4 regions of the Serratia sp. AS12 genome follow, and region 4 is predicted to be linked to each of the others. Evidence: predicted binding sites of a transcription regulator. Region 4 holds the regulator's gene; each other region holds the start of a gene.
The links. The regulator PurR, encoded in region 4, represses purine synthesis genes. The targets are predictions, from matches to a motif close to CANGCAAACGTTTGCNTG.
Positions count from the first base shown of each region.

Region 1 (4,126 bases), 1.6 Mb from region 4:
GGGCTGCGGGATTAACCTGCATACCAGCGAGCCGGATGAGGCGCAACTGCGACAGGCCGTGCAGCAGGTCCTGTCACAGCCGGTTTATCGGCAGCGCGCGGCGCTGGTACAGGCCGACTATGCCCGTCATGATGCATTGGCGGCGATTGCCGAAGAGGTGGCAGCCTTAACCGGCTGAAAGTCGTCATCGAGTTCTTCTGGGCGCCCTTTGCGGCGCCTTTTTTTATGCAGGTTTCTCTCATCAAATTTGCATGATTATGTACAATTAAAAAACGGTTTTTATTTGACCAGTTGTTAACCCATTGACAACATTACTGATGAAAAGCGGGGGATATCATAATTTTCTAATTATGAAATGAATCTTCTGGCGGTGATCAGATGGGGCAGTTACCCTAAACCTATAGCCTATGGAGTAGGCGTCTAATCAAGAAGAGAGCAAGCATGACTGATTCACAAATCCGCATTGCGATTGCGGGTTCCGGCGGCCGCATGGGGCGCCAATTGATCCAGGCGGTACATCAGGTGCAGGGCGTGGTGTTGGGGGCTGCAGTGTCGCGCCCGGGTTCAAGTCTGATCGGCACCGATGCCGGCGAACTGGCAGGCGTGGGCAGGCTGGGCGTTACCGTCAGCGATAGCCTGGAAAAGGTCGTCGATGACTTTGATATTCTGATCGACTTCACCCGCCCGGAAAGCACGCTGGCGTATCTGGCTTTCTGCGTCGAACATCACAAGGCGATGGTGATCGGCACCACCGGTTTTGACGATGCAGGCAAAGAGGCCATCCGCGCGGCTGCCCAGCAGATTGGCATCGTGTTCGCCGCCAACTTCAGCGTGGGCGTCAACCTGGTGCTGAAACTGTTGGAAAAAGCCGCGCAGGTGATGGGCGACTACACCGACATTGAGATTGTTGAAGCGCACCACCGCCATAAAGTGGATGCCCCTTCGGGCACGGCGTTGGCGATGGGCGAGGCGATTGCCGGCGCGCTGGGGCGTGACCTGAAAGAGTGCGCCGTCTATGCGCGCGAAGGTTATACCGGCGAACGCGATCCCAAGAGCATAGGCTTCGCCACCATCCGTGCCGGCGATATCGTCGGGGAGCATACCGCCATGTTTGCCGACATCGGTGAACGGGTAGAAATCACCCATAAAGCCTCCAGTCGCATGACTTTTGCCACCGGTGCGGTTCGGGCGGCGTCTTGGTTGAATAGCCACGATAAAGGTTTGTTTGATATGCGCGACGTGCTCGGATTGGACCGGTTATAATCGATTTGAATACCATCGTGATGTGGTTGTATTGATCATAAGGCTATGATTAAAGGACAATAATTTCATTGTCCTTTTTTTTAACATTAAAAATGAAGAGTTTGTCTGTTTTTTGTTGGTTAATCATTATTTTTTATAGTTTACTTGTGTTTTATGGCGAGTAATCTCCCTGATAGATACTTTTTAACCGATAACAGACCGTTGGAAAGGTGATTTTTTGTCATTCTTCCTCGCAACCGTTTACCCACCCGAGTTTAGCTGTGTTTTTATGGCTGCTGACCCTATTAAACGTTGAGAAGTGCGAAAATAAGAGAAAAAATGGCGCTTTGGGTAGACAAGCGGAGCACTCATCATTAAAATGCGCCCAATTTGCCAAAAATTGGCCTTGAGGGCGGTTTTTGCATTGATTTAGATCGCGATATCTGAATTAATATGCAGATATTGTGATTGATTATTCCTCGGAGGGTGTTTTGATTAAGTCAGCGCTATTGGTTCTGGAAGACGGAACCCAATTCCACGGTCGGGCCATCGGGGCAGAGGGTACGGCAGTGGGGGAAGTGGTCTTCAATACGTCGATGACCGGCTATCAAGAAATCCTCACTGATCCTTCCTACTCTCGCCAGATCGTTACTCTTACTTATCCTCATATCGGCAATGTCGGCACCAATGCTTCCGACGAAGAATCCTCCGCGGTACACGCCCAAGGCCTTGTCATTCGTGATCTCCCTTTGATTGCCAGCAACTACCGCAGCGAAGAAGGCCTGTCTGAATACCTGAAGCGTCATAACATCGTGGCGATTGCCGATATCGATACCCGCAAGCTGACCCGCCTGTTGCGCGAGAAAGGCGCACAGAACGGCTGCATCATCGCCGCCGACTCACCGGACGCCGCGCTGGCGCTGGCCAAGGCGCAGGGTTTCCCGGGTTTGAAAGGCATGGATCTGGCGAAAGAAGTGACCACCAAAGAAGCCTACAGCTGGCAGCAGGGTAGCTGGACGCTTGAAGGTGAGCTGCCGGAAGCCAAGCCGGCCTCCGAGCTGCCGTTCCACGTGGTGGCTTACGACTACGGCGCCAAGCGCAACATCCTGCGCATGTTGGTGGATCGCGGTTGCCGCCTGACGGTGGTGCCGGCGCAGACCCCGGCAGATGAAGTATTGAAGATGAATCCGGACGGCATTTTCCTGTCCAACGGCCCGGGCGACCCGGAGCCTTGCGATTACGCCATCACGGCCATCAAACAGTTCCTGGAAACCGACATTCCGGTGTTCGGCATCTGCCTCGGCCACCAGTTGCTGGCACTGGCCAGCGGCGCGAAAACCGTGAAGATGAAGCTGGGCCACCACGGCGGTAACCACCCGGTGAAAGATCTGGATAACGACTGCGTGATGATCACTGCACAGAACCACGGTTTTGCGGTTGACGAAAATAACCTGCCGGCCGAACTGCGCGTAACGCACAAATCGCTGTTTGACCACACGGTGCAGGGCATTCACCGCACCGACAAAGCGGCGTTCAGCTTCCAGGGCCACCCGGAAGCCAGCCCGGGCCCGCACGACGCCGCGCCGCTGTTCGACCACTTTATCGAACTGATCGAGACTTACCGTTCTAACGCCAAATAATCAGGAGCAGTAAAAAATGCCAAAACGTACAGACATAAAAAGCATCCTGATCCTCGGCGCTGGCCCGATTGTTATCGGCCAGGCGTGTGAGTTCGACTATTCGGGTGCTCAGGCGTGTAAAGCGCTGCGCGAAGAGGGTTACCGGGTCATTCTGGTGAACTCCAACCCGGCCACCATCATGACCGACCCGGAAATGGCCGATGCGACCTACATCGAACCGATCCACTGGGAAGTGGTGCGTAAAATCATCGAAAAAGAGCGCCCGGATGCGGTATTGCCGACCATGGGGGGCCAGACCGCGCTGAACTGTGCGCTGGAGCTGGAGCGTCAGGGCGTGCTGGCCGAGTTCGGCGTGACCATGATTGGCGCCACGGCCGACGCTATCGATAAAGCCGAAGACCGCCGCCGTTTCGACGTGGCGATGAAGAAAATCGGCCTGGATACTGCGCGTTCCGGCATCGCACATAATATGGAAGAAGCGCTGGCGGTTGCCGCTGATGTTGGCTTCCCGTGCATCATCCGCCCTTCCTTTACCATGGGCGGCACCGGTGGCGGCATCGCTTACAACCGCGAAGAGTTCGAAGAGATCTGCGAGCGCGGCCTGGATCTGTCGCCAACCAAAGAGCTGTTGATCGACGAATCGCTGATCGGCTGGAAAGAGTACGAGATGGAGGTGGTGCGCGATAAGAACGATAACTGCATCATCGTCTGCTCTATCGAAAACTTCGACGCCATGGGCATCCATACCGGTGACTCCATCACCGTGGCACCGGCGCAAACGCTGACCGACAAAGAATACCAAATCATGCGTAACGCCTCGATGGCGGTGCTGCGTGAAATCGGCGTGGAAACCGGCGGTTCCAACGTGCAGTTCTCGGTTAACCCGAAAAACGGTCGCCTGATCGTTATCGAAATGAACCCGCGCGTGTCCCGTTCTTCGGCGCTGGCGTCAAAAGCCACCGGCTTCCCGATTGCCAAAATCGCCGCCAAGCTGGCGGTGGGTTACACCCTCGACGAACTGATGAACGACATCACCGGCGGCCGTACTCCGGCGTCCTTTGAGCCGTCCATCGACTACGTAGTCACCAAAATTCCTCGCTTTAACTTCGAGAAATTTGCCGGCGCTAACGACCGCCTGACCACCCAAATGAAATCCGTCGGCGAAGTGATGGCGATTGGCCGCACCCAGCAAGAATCGCTGCAGAAAGCGCTGCGCGGTCTGGAAGTGGGTGTCACCGGTTTCG
Region 1 is NC_015566.1:718,535-722,660, forward strand. Features, by position in the region: gene SERAS12_RS03295 (glycosyltransferase) at 1-178, shown strand, start outside; gene dapB (4-hydroxy-tetrahydrodipicolinate reductase) at 442-1,263, shown strand; gene carA (glutamine-hydrolyzing carbamoyl-phosphate synthase small subunit) at 1,734-2,882, shown strand; gene carB (carbamoyl-phosphate synthase large subunit) at 2,899-4,126, shown strand, end outside.
Region 1: a site for PurR is predicted at 1,493-1,510, ahead of carA (glutamine-hydrolyzing carbamoyl-phosphate synthase small subunit). Genes of this name have one in related genera too.

Region 2 (4,126 bases), 2.6 Mb from region 4:
TGCAAAGAGAAAATCGGAGAGTTTTGATTATCTGATTCAAATAAATTGACTTAATTTAGAGCGCTGGCGTGCTGGAATAATCGCCACTACCCTTTAAAGGTGATTCTTAAAGGGGAGGCGCAATGACATCAATGCATTTGTCGGCCGCCATCAGATCCGCTTTTACCGCTTCACTGACGATCGACTGACGTTGCGCGCCGTGCCGCTGCAAATCGGTGACGGCGTGCAGACTGGCGAACTGATTTGGCAACGGATTGGAGAAATTTCATGATTATCGTGCACCATCTGAATAATTCACGCTCGCAGCGCATCCTGTGGTTTCTGGAGGAGCTGGGTGTGCCGTACCAGGTGCAGCGTTACCAGCGCGACCCGCAAACCCTGCTGGCGCCGCCGGAGTTGAAAAAGATCCACCCGTTGGGCAAATCCCCGGTGATTGTCGATGGCGATCTGACCCTGGCGGAATCCGGCGCCATTATCGAATATTTGCAAGAAGCCTACGATGCCCAGGGATTGTTTATCCCGACTGACCATCATGCTCGCCAACAATACCGTTACTGGCTGCATTATGCGGAAGGATCGCTGATGCCGCTGCAGGTCATGAAGCTGGTGTTCAGCCGCCTGGGTCAATCGCCGGTCCCCTGGCTGTTGCGGCCGGTAGCAGGGGCGATTGGCAAAGGGGTTCAGCGGGAGTATCTGGACAAACAGATCGCTACGCATCGCGATTATCTTGAGCAGCACCTGAGCAAAAGCACCTGGTTTGTCGGCAATGAATTCAGCGCGGCGGATATCCAGATGAGCTTTCCGCTGGAAGCGATGGCGGCGCGCGGTTCGCTGGACAATTGCCCGAAGCTGCGCGGTTATCTGCAGCGTATTCATTCCCGGCCAGCCTACCAGCGGGCGCTGGAGCAGGGCGGCCCTTATGAATTGCTGAGCTGAGGGCATGATCTATACTTGACGGGTTAACGTCTGTTCGGAGATAGCCTATGGCTACGCAAATTTTTGTTAACCTGCCGGTGGACAACTTGCCCGCATCCACCGAGTTTTTCACCCAGTTGGGTTTCAGCTTTAATCAGCAGTTTACCGATGATACCGCCGCCTGCATGGTGGTCAGCGAGACCATTTATGTGATGTTGCTGACTCACGATAAATTCAAAATGTTCACCCCGAACCCGATTGGCGATGCCAGGAGGGCGACCGAAGTGCTGGTTTGCCTGTCGCAGCCCAGCCGGGCGGCGGTGGACAGCCTGGTGCGCAAGGCGATTGCCGCCGGCGGCAATACCTATAATCAGCCGCAGGATTACGGTTTTATGTACGGCCACGGTTTCCAGGATTTGGACGGCCACATCTGGGAACTGATGTACATGGATGAAAAAGCCGCACAGGCTCAGTAACCGGTTTTTGCCCCCTGAGCCGGGGGCGCCCCATCGGATTTACCTATGTGACAAATCTCGCCTTTTCGATAATGATTGATCTCGACGCTTTTCTGCATGAATTGCCGCGATCTTTGGTTGATCAGAGGGTATGGAAGGCCGGATAATCGTTTGCCTTGAATAAACCACCATTAATCACCCGCATCACGCGATGAGAGTTAAACGTTTGCCTTTTTACGCGGCGCCAACGGGCGGCGCGGCCGAAGGGCAGGGAAGCCAACGTGATGGAAAAGATTCCGTAATGAACATGCGCGGGCGGAATAACAAGCCTTTTGAAACGGGCTGGCAATGAAACACAGGGGACAGCAACATGTCGAATTCTCAAGCGAACAACGCCGTTAAACCAAAAGGCGGGCTTGATGGCTATTTTAATATTTCCGCACGCGGCAGCTCCGTGCGTCAGGAAGTGGTGGCGGGATTAACCACCTTCCTGGCGATGGTTTACTCGGTGATCGTGGTGCCGAGCATGTTGGGTAAAGCGGGCTTTCCGCCAACGGCGGTGTTTGTTGCCACCTGCCTGGTCGCCGGCCTCGGTTCATTGCTGATGGGGTTATGGGCTAATCTGCCGATGGCCATCGGTTGTGCGATTTCCCTGACCGCCTTCACCGCTTTCAGTCTGGTGCTGGGCCAGCACATCAGCATTCCGGTGGCGCTGGGCGCGGTATTCCTGATGGGCGTGCTGTTCACCATTATCTCGATAACCGGCATCCGTTCCTGGATCTTGCGCAATCTGCCGATGGGCGTGGCGCACGGTACCGGTATCGGCATCGGTCTGTTCCTGCTGCTGATCGCCGCCAACGGCGTGGGTCTGGTAGTGAAGAACCCGCTGGATGGCCTGCCGGTGGCGCTGGGCGCATTCACCTCTTTCCCGGTGGTGATGACGTTGCTTGGCCTGGCGGTGATTTTCGGGTTGGAAAAACTGCGTGTGCCCGGCGGTATTCTGCTGGTGATCATCGCCATTTCGGTGATTGGCCTGCTGTTTGACCCAGCGGTGAAATATCAGGGGCTGTTCGCCATGCCAAGCCTGGCGGACGCCAATGGTCATTCGTTGATCTTCAGCCTGGATATTATGGGTGCGTTGCAACCTGTGGTGTTGCCGAGCGTGCTGGCACTGGTGATGACCGCAGTGTTTGACGCTACCGGCACCATTCGCGCGGTGGCCGGCCAGGCCAACCTGCTGGATAAGGACGGGCAGATCATCAACGGCGGCAAGGCGCTGACTTCGGATTCCCTGAGCAGCATTTTCTCCGGCCTGGTGGGCGCAGCCCCGGCGGCGGTCTATATCGAATCCGCAGCGGGCACCGCAGCGGGCGGTAAAACCGGCCTGACCGCAACCGTGGTCGGCCTGCTGTTCCTGCTGATCCTGTTCCTGTCGCCGCTGTCTTATCTGGTGCCGATTTACGCTACCGCACCGGCGCTGATGTACGTCGGCCTGCTGATGTTGAGCAACGTCACCAAGCTGGACTTCAACGACTTTGTCGACGCCATGTCCGGCCTGCTGTGCGCGGTGTTTATCGTGCTGACCTGTAACATCGTCACCGGTATCATGCTGGGCTTCAGCTCGCTGGTGATTGGCCGCATTTGCTCCGGTGAATGGCGCAGGCTGAATATCGGTACCGTGCTGATCGCCGTCGCACTGGTGGCGTTCTACGCCGGTGGCTGGGCGATTTAATCTTCTGTGTTTCCCCCTCCCGTTGGGTGGGGGAAAGTCTGACTGCATTCCCCCTTCAGAAAAGTCTTCTTCTTTCTGTGCTGCGTTTTGAAAGGCACAACAAGCTTTAATCGCTGTAAAAAAAGTGATCTACTATCGGGGTATATATCAGAGATGTAGTCTGAACCCGAGAGTCTAAGGAAAGCATGGAAATATTTTTTACAATCCTCATTTTGATCCTGGTGGTTTCCCTGTCCGGGGTGGTGACACGTATGTTGCCGTTCCAGATACCGCTGCCGTTAATGCAAATTGCCATCGGGGCTCTGCTGGCGTGGCCGCATTTCGGGCTGCATGTCGACTTTGACCCCGAACTGTTCCTGGTGCTGTTTATCCCGCCGCTGCTGTTTGCCGACGGTTGGAAAACCCCAACGCGTGAATTTCTGCATCACGGCCGTGAAATTTTGGGGCTGGCGCTGGTGCTGGTGTTGCTTACCGTGGTCGGTATCGGTTACCTGATTTACGCCATGGTGCCGGGCATACCGCTGGTGGCGGCGTTTGCGCTGGCGGCGGTGCTGTCGCCAACGGACGCCGTGGCGCTGGGCGGCATTGTCGGCAAAGGGCGCATTCCGAAACCGATCATGGGCGTGCTGGAAGGCGAGGCGCTGATGAACGATGCGTCCGGCCTGGTTTCACTCAAGTTCGCCATCGCGGTGGCGATGGGCACCATGGTGTTTACCGTGGGCGGTGCCACTCTGGAATTTCTCAAGGTCGCTATCGGCGGTCTGCTGGCCGGTGTGGCTGTCACCTGGTGTTACAGCAAATCGCTGCGGATGATGAGCCGCTGGAGCGGCGATGATCCGGCCACGCAAATCGTGTTCCTGCTGCTGTTGCCGTTCGCTTCTTATCTGATTGCCGAACACATCGGCGTCTCCGGCATTCTGGCCGCGGTTGCCGCGGGGATGACCATCAGCCAGTCCGGCGTGATCCGCAATGCGCCATTGGCGATGCGCCTGCGTGCCAATAGCGTCTGGGCGATGCTGGAGTT
Region 2 is NC_015566.1:4,901,645-4,905,770, reverse strand. Features, by position in the region: gene SERAS12_RS26715 (hypothetical protein) at 107-250, opposite strand; gene SERAS12_RS22660 (glutathione S-transferase family protein) at 268-936, shown strand; gene SERAS12_RS22655 (VOC family protein) at 984-1,391, shown strand; gene SERAS12_RS22650 (NCS2 family permease) at 1,741-3,102, shown strand; gene SERAS12_RS22645 (Na+/H+ antiporter) at 3,288-4,126, shown strand, end outside.
Region 2: a site for PurR is predicted at 1,586-1,603, ahead of SERAS12_RS22650 (NCS2 family permease). Genes of this name have one in related genera too.

Region 3 (4,126 bases), 2.1 Mb from region 4:
CCTGATTAAAGGCGGCGCGGCGCTGGAACAGCTGGGCCAGGTGCAAACCATCGCCTTCGATAAAACCGGCACGCTGACGGAAGGCAAACCCAGGGTCACGGATGTACTTCCGATCAACGGCATCAGCGAACAGCAGTTGCTAACCCTGGCTGCCGCGGTAGAAACCGGCTCTCATCATCCGCTGGCGCAGGCGATTATCAAACGGGCCGAGCAATATGGTGCGCCACTGCCGCCGGCTCAGGCGCGTCGCGCTCTGGCGGGGGTTGGGGTGGAAGGCGTGGTTGACGGTAAAACTCTGTTGATCAGCGCGCCGAGTAAACTGGCGGCAGGCCAGCTCGACGCCTTGTTGCAAAGCCAGGTAGAAAAACTGGAAAACGCCGGCAAAACGGCGGTGGTGGTGTTGGAAAGCGGTGTAGCGATCGGCCTGCTGGCACTGCGTGATACGTTGCGTAGCGACGCCAAACAGGCCATTGCCGAACTGAACGCACTGGGGATTCACGGGGTGATGTTGACCGGCGATAACCCGCGTGCGGCAGCGGCGATTGCCGCGGAACTGGGGATCGATTACCGAGCCGGGCTGCTGCCGGAAGATAAAGTGAAGGCGGTGACCGAACTGAGCGAACTGCGCCCGACGGCGATGATCGGTGACGGCATCAACGATGCGCCGGCGATGAAAGCCTCCAGCATCGGCATCGCCATGGGCAGCGGCACCGACGTGGCGCTGGAAACAGCGGACGCGGCGCTGACCCATAATCGGCTGGTCGGTGTGGCAGAAATGATCCGCATCTCACGCGCTACCCATGCCAATATCCGGCAAAACATCACCATTGCGCTGGGGCTGAAAGGGATATTCCTGATCACCACACTGCTGGGGATGACCGGGTTGTGGCTGGCGGTGCTGGCGGACTCTGGCGCTACCGCACTGGTCACCGCCAACGCACTGCGCTTGCTGAAGAAACGCAACTAGGCAACGGCATACCTCAGGGGTGAATCAATTCCCCCTGAGGTGCAACTCACATCGATCAGACGCCCTTGCGTAACAGGTAGCGGTACGGCGCCTTGTCGGTTTCCTGCGCCACCAGCGTGTGCTCCATAAAGCGGCAGAAGCCCGGAATGTCGCGGGTGGTGGCCGGATCATCGGCAATAATCAACAGGGTTTGACCGTCATCCATATGACGTACGGTCTTGCGCACCATCATCACCGGTTCCGGACAGCGCAGCCCCAGCGCATCAAGCGTCTGGTCTGCCAGGGCAAATAAGTCAGTCATGCAATTTTTCTCGATCAAAAGCGATCGGCGAACGCCCGCCGCATCTCATTGGCGCCTAGTTTACGCCGGTAGTTTTTCTGCGCAAGATACGTTAACGTTTGCGTTAAATTTAGCCATTGCATTGGTTGCGCAAACACGTATCATGCCGCCGCGCAGCGCATTTTGCTGTTGCGACAAGAAACTCTGGGTTCCCTCACCCCACGACTAAAAAGGCTACAACATGTATTCGTTTACCGCTCAGCAGCGCCTCACCGCGTTGGTCTGGCTATCGCTGTTCCATATTGTCATCATTACCTCCAGTAACTACCTGGTGCAGTTGCCGATTACCGTTTTCGGTTTCCATACCACCTGGGGGGCCTTTACCTTTCCGTTCATCTTCCTGGCAACCGATCTGACGGTGCGTATTTTCGGTGCCCCGCTGGCACGGCGTATCATTCTTTCGGTAATGGTCCCGGCGCTGTTCATCTCGTACGTGATTTCTACCGTCACCTATCAGGGCGAATGGCAGGGCTTTGCCGCGTTGGGCAGCTTTAACCTGTTTGTGGCACGTATCGCCATCGCCAGCTTTATGGCTTACGTGCTCGGTCAGATCCTCGACGTACACGTTTTCAACCGGCTGCGCCAACGCAGCGCCTGGTGGGTTGCTCCTGCTGCGGCAATGTTCCTCGGCAATATCAGCGATACCCTGTCGTTCTTCTTTATTGCGTTTTATAAGAGCAGCGATGCCTTTATGGCCAATAACTGGGTGGAGATCGCGCTGGTGGATTACAGCTTCAAGGTTCTGATCTGCCTGCTGTTCTTCCTGCCGATGTACGGCGTACTCCTGAATATGCTGCTTAAGCGCATTGCCGTTCGCCGCAATGACGGCGACCTGCAAGCGAACTGAGCCGTGTTATCATTGGCGGCCTGCACCCTAAGGAGGCCGCCAATGACAGTAATCACCCGCCACGCTACCTTCGAAGAAATCCACGCCCTGTATCAACAAATCCCCGAATTCGGTGGCCTGCATAACCTGGCCGATTTACAGCAACGCGTCGGGCCGTCCGCCTGCCATCTGCTGATCGCCGAGATTGGCGGCCAACCCGCCGGTTTCAAACTGGGCTATCAGACGCAAGAAAAGGTATTTTACAGCTGGCTGGGCGGCGTGCTGCCGGCGTTTCGCCGCCACGGCGTGGCGCGGGCCTTATTGGCCGAACAGGAACGCTGGGCGCAGGCTCAGGGCTATCGCCAGATGAGGGTGAAAACACGCAATAGGTTCCAGGCGATGCTGATGATGCTCATCGGCCATCACTATCAGATTGTTCAGCTGGAAAAGAAAGGCGAAGTGGCTGATTATCGGCTATTACTTGAAAAAACCTTGTGACAACATCTGCCTTGCATTTCAACGTGGAATAGGTTGCGATACGGCAGTAAAAACCTACCTGAAAGGAAGAAGGAAGCCCAATGCGTAAAGTAGCAAAATTGATGGGTATCAGCCTGTTAGTGCTTGGCCTGGCGGCCTGTGACGGCGACACCAAAGACACCAAGGCGCCGGCGGGCGGTGCTGCAGCCAGCGCACCGGCCGGGCAACAGGTGAGTTTACTGGACGGTAAACTGGCGTTCACTCTGCCGGCCGGCATGGCGGACCAGAGCGGCAAGCTGGGCAACCAGGCGAACAACATGCACGTTTACGCCGACAGCACCGGCCAGCGCGCGGTGATCGTGATCCTCGGCGACAAGACCGCCGACAACCTGGAAACCCTGGCCAAGCGTCTGGAAGACACCCAGCGCTCGCGTGACGCTAATCTGCAGGTGATTACCAACAAAGCCATCGACGTTAACGGTGTCCCTCTGCGTCAACTGGACAGCATCATCACCAGCGGCGGCGAGAAAGCCTACTCTTCAATCCTGATCGGCACGCTGGATAACAAGATGCTGACCATTCAGGTCACGCTGCCGGCAGATAACCAACAGCAGGCGCAAAGTGAAGCCGAAGGCATCATCAGCACCTTGAAACTGAAGCAGTAACCTTAGGGGGTCGGCATGCCGGCCCCGTTTCGCCACCTCATCACCGATTATGCCAATGCCCGCGCCAGCAGGGTGATCGGATGTTCACAGCCTTTGCCGGTCGACATCTCGATTTGCCACTTGCAGGTTTCGCAGTCGGTCACCACCATATCCACACCGCTTTCCTCTATCTGGCGAAACAGCGAAGCGCCAATCCCCTGCGAAGTCGCATAGTTCTCCGATTTAAACCCGTAAGTACCGGCAATACCGCAACACTGCGAATCCAGCACCACCAGCTCCAAGCCCGGAATTTGCCGCAACAGCTCCAGCGTATAGGCAGTCCAGCCCATTTTCTCCATATGGCACGGCGTATGATACGCCACCCGTAACGGCGTGCGCTTCAGCGGCAGAGTGCGGCCCTGGTTGATCAGTCGATACAAATAGCGCGTCGCCAGCTCTACCCGCTCGCGCACCGCCGAGGTATCCACCTCCAACAGATGCGGATATTCATCGCGCAAGGTAAAGGTACAGCTCGACGAGGTCGCCACTACAGGAACTCCGCGTTCCAGCACCGCCTCATGCAGCGACTCGGCATTCACTTTGGCCTGCTTTTTGGCCTGGGCGATAAAGCCGTTGGCGATCAAAGGCACGCCGCAACATTTCTCGCGCTTGAGCAGCTGCACGCCGATATTCATCGCGTTAAAGACCTTGATCAGATCCTTGCCCAGCTGCGGATGGTTGTAATTGACGAAACAGCCGTGAAAAAACGCCACCTGTTCGGCATAGCGCTGCTGGGCCTGCGCCTGCCGGCGATACCAGTGGCGGAAGGTGCCGAACGAGTATTTTGGCAACTCGCGGCGATGGTCAATTTT
Region 3 is NC_015566.1:191,025-195,150, reverse strand. Features, by position in the region: gene SERAS12_RS00855 (zinc/cadmium/mercury/lead-transporting ATPase) at 1-967, shown strand, start outside; gene tusA (sulfurtransferase TusA) at 1,023-1,268, opposite strand; gene SERAS12_RS00845 (7-cyano-7-deazaguanine/7-aminomethyl-7-deazaguanine transporter) at 1,489-2,154, shown strand; gene SERAS12_RS00840 (GNAT family N-acetyltransferase) at 2,197-2,631, shown strand; gene SERAS12_RS00835 (DcrB family lipoprotein) at 2,712-3,275, shown strand; gene glpC (anaerobic glycerol-3-phosphate dehydrogenase subunit GlpC) at 3,323-4,126, opposite strand, start outside.
Region 3: a site for PurR is predicted at 1,356-1,373, ahead of tusA (sulfurtransferase TusA). Genes of this name have one in related genera too.

Region 4 (4,126 bases):
GCAGCACGGCGAAAATGGCCCGCCATCCCATGTGGTTCAACAGCCAGGCACCGACCAGCGGCGCCAGCGCAGGCGAAAGTGCCACCAGCGGCATAATGGTGGCGAATACGCGGTTGGCCTTGCCTTCACGGTAGCGGTCAATGACCAATGCCTGCCAGGTGACGGCGGCTGAGCACACACCGATCGCCTGGATAAAGCGCAGCGACCACAATTGGACGGCATTTTGCACCCACAGCATGCCAAGGCAGCCCAGGGCAAATAATGCCAGGCCAATCAGCAGCACGGGTTTACGGCCCAAATTATCGGAGAGTGGTCCCCAGAGCAGTTGAGCAAAGGCAAAACCGGCCAGGAAAATGCTCAGGCTGGCGCTGATTGCACCGGCGGAAATTTGCAGGTCTTGCTGCATGACGCCAAAGGCGGGCAGATACATGTCGGTGGCCAGGTAACCCAGCATGCTCAGGCCGGCAAGATAGAACATAAAACCAAAGGAATTTCGCATGGTATTTCTCATTAATATTTTATTGTCGCAGGTTTTTAGCGCCGGCAAGTGTATCTGGCTGGATCTCTGCTTGTGAAACGGTAATATTTGCGAAGTGCTGTTAAAAAAATTGAAGGCAAAAACCATGTGGTCTGAATATTCGCTTGATGTAGTGGACGCGGTCGCCCGCACCGGCAGCTTCAGCGCGGCGGCGCAGGAACTGCACCGGGTGCCTTCGGCGGTTAGCTATACTGTGCGGCAACTGGAACAATGGCTGGCGGTACCGCTATTTGAACGGCGTCATCGCGATGTAGAACTGACGCCGGCCGGCACGCTGTTTATTCAGGAAGCGCGCGGTGTCATCAAAAAAATGCTCGACACTCGCAGACAGTGCCAGCAGGTGGCCAATGGTTGGCGTGGTCAATTAAAAATCGCGGTGGATATCATCGTCAAACCGCAGCGCTGCCGTCAGCTGGTGCTGGATTTTTACCGCCATTTCCCCGATGTCGAGCTGTTGGTCCAACCCGAAGTGTTTAACGGCGTATGGGATGCGCTGGTGGATGGACGCGCCGATATGGCGATCGGCGCTACGCGGGCGGTGCCGGTTGGCGGTGGTTTTGCCTTTCGCGACATGGGCGACATGCGTTGGTTGTGTGTCGCCAGCCCACAGCATCCATTAGCGGGGTTGGATGGCCTGCTGAATGATGATCAGCTCCGGCCTTTCCCTTCGCTGTGTCTGGAGGATACGTCACGCAATCTGCCCAAGCGGGTTACCTGGACGCTGGACAATCAACGGCGGCTGGTGGTGCCGGATTGGGCCTCTGCGGTGGATTGTCTGTGTGCTGGGTTGTGCGTCGGCATGATGCCTGCGCATCAGGTGCTGCCGTTGGTGCAGCGTGGCGAGTTGGTGGCGCTGCAACTGCAACAGCCATTTCCCGCCAGCCCATGCTGCCTGACCTGGCAGCAGAATACCCCATCGCCGGCGATGGCCTGGCTGCTTGATTATCTGGGGGATAGCGAAACCTTGAATCAGGAATGGTTAAGCGAAGTGACGCCGGAAACCGCCTTGGCTCCCGGCGCTGGCGACTAGCGGCGGTAATCGATGAAGGGACCGTCGGCGACCGAGCGGCGTTCAACCAGCTTCGGATGTACTTCAATGACTTGCGATTCTTCACGCTTGCTGATGATGCGATCCAGCAGCATGGTGAACGCCATCTCGCCCAAACGCTCTTTGGGCTGATGGATGGTCGTCAGTGCCGGCGTGAAATAGCGGGCGTTGCGCACATTATCGTAACCAATAACGGAAATATCCTGCGGTACGCGTAACCCCAGCTCATCAGCGGCGCAAATAGCACCCATTGCCATGATGTCGCCGCCGCAGAATACCGCCGTCGGGCGCTGTTTCTGCGATAATATCTGGTGCATGGCCTTGTAGCCGGATTCCGGTTCGAAGTCACCCTGTACAATCCACTCGTCGCGTACCTCGATATTGGCTTCTTCCATGGCTTTTAAAAAGCCCTGATGGCGGCCGCCGCCGGTATTGCGCGCTAATTGGCCCGGAATGGCGCCAATCTCACGGTGGCCACGCTCGATCAGATAGCGGCCGGCCAGATAACCGCCTTCGAAGGCGTTGTCGATAATGGTATCGGTAAAATCACCGCGCGCTGCGCCCCAGTCCATGACCACCATCGGGATGTTACGGTAATCTTCCAGCATCCCCAGCAATTGATCCGGGTATTCAGAGCACATCACCAGCAGGCCATCGACGCGTTTTTGCGCCAGCATCGCCAGATAAGCGCGTTGCTTGTCCAGGTTATTGTGCGAGTTACACAGGATCAGCGTATAGCCTTTGCTGTAACAGCTGTTTTCCACCGCCTCGATCACTTCGGCGAAATAGGGCGCTTCGCTGGAGGTAGCCAGCAGACCGATAGATTTAGTGTGATTGACTTTCAGGCTGCGCGCCACGGCGCTGGGAGAATAGTGCAGCTCTTTGATCGCGGCCGCAACGGCCGCTTTAGTCTCTTCGGCGACGAAACGAGTCTTATTGATGACGTGCGAAACGGTGGTGGTGGAAACGCCAGCGCGTTTGGCCACATCTTTAATCGTTGCCATGTAAAGAATGACTCCTGAACTCACATGTTGCAGCATGTAAGTGTGATGTTAATCGTTTGCCTGCGTAGATCCTTCTTCCAAATAAGCGAAGCTGAGTTTTTAGTGTGTTGAAGTCGTCAGCGTTTGGTCAGGAGGGCATTTTTGCCGGTACGCAGTTGTGAACTGCGAATTTTGTCCCATATTGAGCCAAAGTGGAAGAGGTAATCAGTATTATAAACCGGGAAATGATAACAAGATTTTATTGTCTAACTGTGGGAAAATGGGTTGACGCATTAATTGTGTGCCTTTTATCCTTGGGATAACCCGTCTGAAAAGGAGTTGTAATGGATACCGATCTGAAAATGTCACTGTTCACCACTGTGTGTGCGCTGGCCGTTATTATTGCTTTTAGCTTCACCGCGGCGTTGAACTGATCCCCGGTTGTCACACAGGCGCAGTCCGCAGTCCGCTGTGCCTGTTCGCATTTTCCCGCCGCTACGTCAGATTTTTCCCCAAGTGCTCCGTTCACTCACACCCGGATGTCTTCCATGCGGCTTCGTTAAACTGTGGTCTGAGAACGACGAAAGGGCCTAAGGTCAGGTAGGCGGTGAGGCGTGCGGCTGGGGGGAGAGCCAGCCGCGGAGGCGATTATCGAATGGTTTTCGGCGTTACCACACGGCGGGCGCCAATGTAGTGGTTTTGCCAGTAGTCGTTGTCCAACTGGCTGATACGGATTTCCTCACCGGTACGCGGTGACTGAATGAATTTGCCGTTGCCCAGATAGACGCCGACGTGATCGGCCACGCCACGGTTGTTGATACGGAAGAACACCAGGTCACCGCTTTCCAGCTCGTTTTTCTTGATCGGCGCCGCGTCGCGCAGGTGATACATCTCGTTGGCAGTACGCGGCATCTTGATTTTCACTACGTCTTTATAGGCGTAATAAATCAGACCGCTACAGTCAAAACCGGTTCTTGGTGAGGTGCCGCCCCAGCGATAAGGTTTGCCCATTTGATCCATCAGCTTGGCCATCGCGGTTTGCTTGGCGTGCTGATAGCGTTTTTTGTGCGCCGGGCTGAGTTTCAGCGGCTTTTCGTCGCGAGCCAATTTAGCGGTGGCCATACCGGGTTCCCGGTGGCGGCCATAGCCTTTTTTGTAGCCCTTTTTCGGCGGGGTCACTTTGATCTTGGCTATTTTCTGGGTTTGGTGTTTCGATTTTGCGCTGACGATCTTTTTAGCGGTTTTCTCTGTTTTGGCTTTGGAAACCTTGGCAGTTTTTTGCGGAGCAGTGACTTTCACTTTTTTGCTGACCTTTGCCGCTTTCTTTTTCTTGCGGTCATCCGGCCGAGCTTCATTAACGTGGCTCTTGCGCTGCTCGGCGGCAATACGCGCCTGTGGCGCAGCGTGCGCCAGATTTAAGAATAGCTGTGTAAACAACAGCACAAAAAGCGTAAGAATTAAACGCATGTCGACGTTACCAACCTTGGCCCCGAAACAGATATCGAAAGAATGACAGTATTCCCCAATTTCGCCATATAAAACAGCGAAGAACTCATA
Region 4 is NC_015566.1:2,295,974-2,300,099, forward strand. Features, by position in the region: gene punC (purine nucleoside transporter PunC) at 1-499, opposite strand, end outside; gene punR (DNA-binding transcriptional activator PunR) at 624-1,568, shown strand; gene purR (HTH-type transcriptional repressor PurR) at 1,565-2,590, opposite strand; gene SERAS12_RS26215 (YnhF family membrane protein) at 2,914-3,003, shown strand; gene SERAS12_RS10755 (C40 family peptidase) at 3,218-4,036, opposite strand.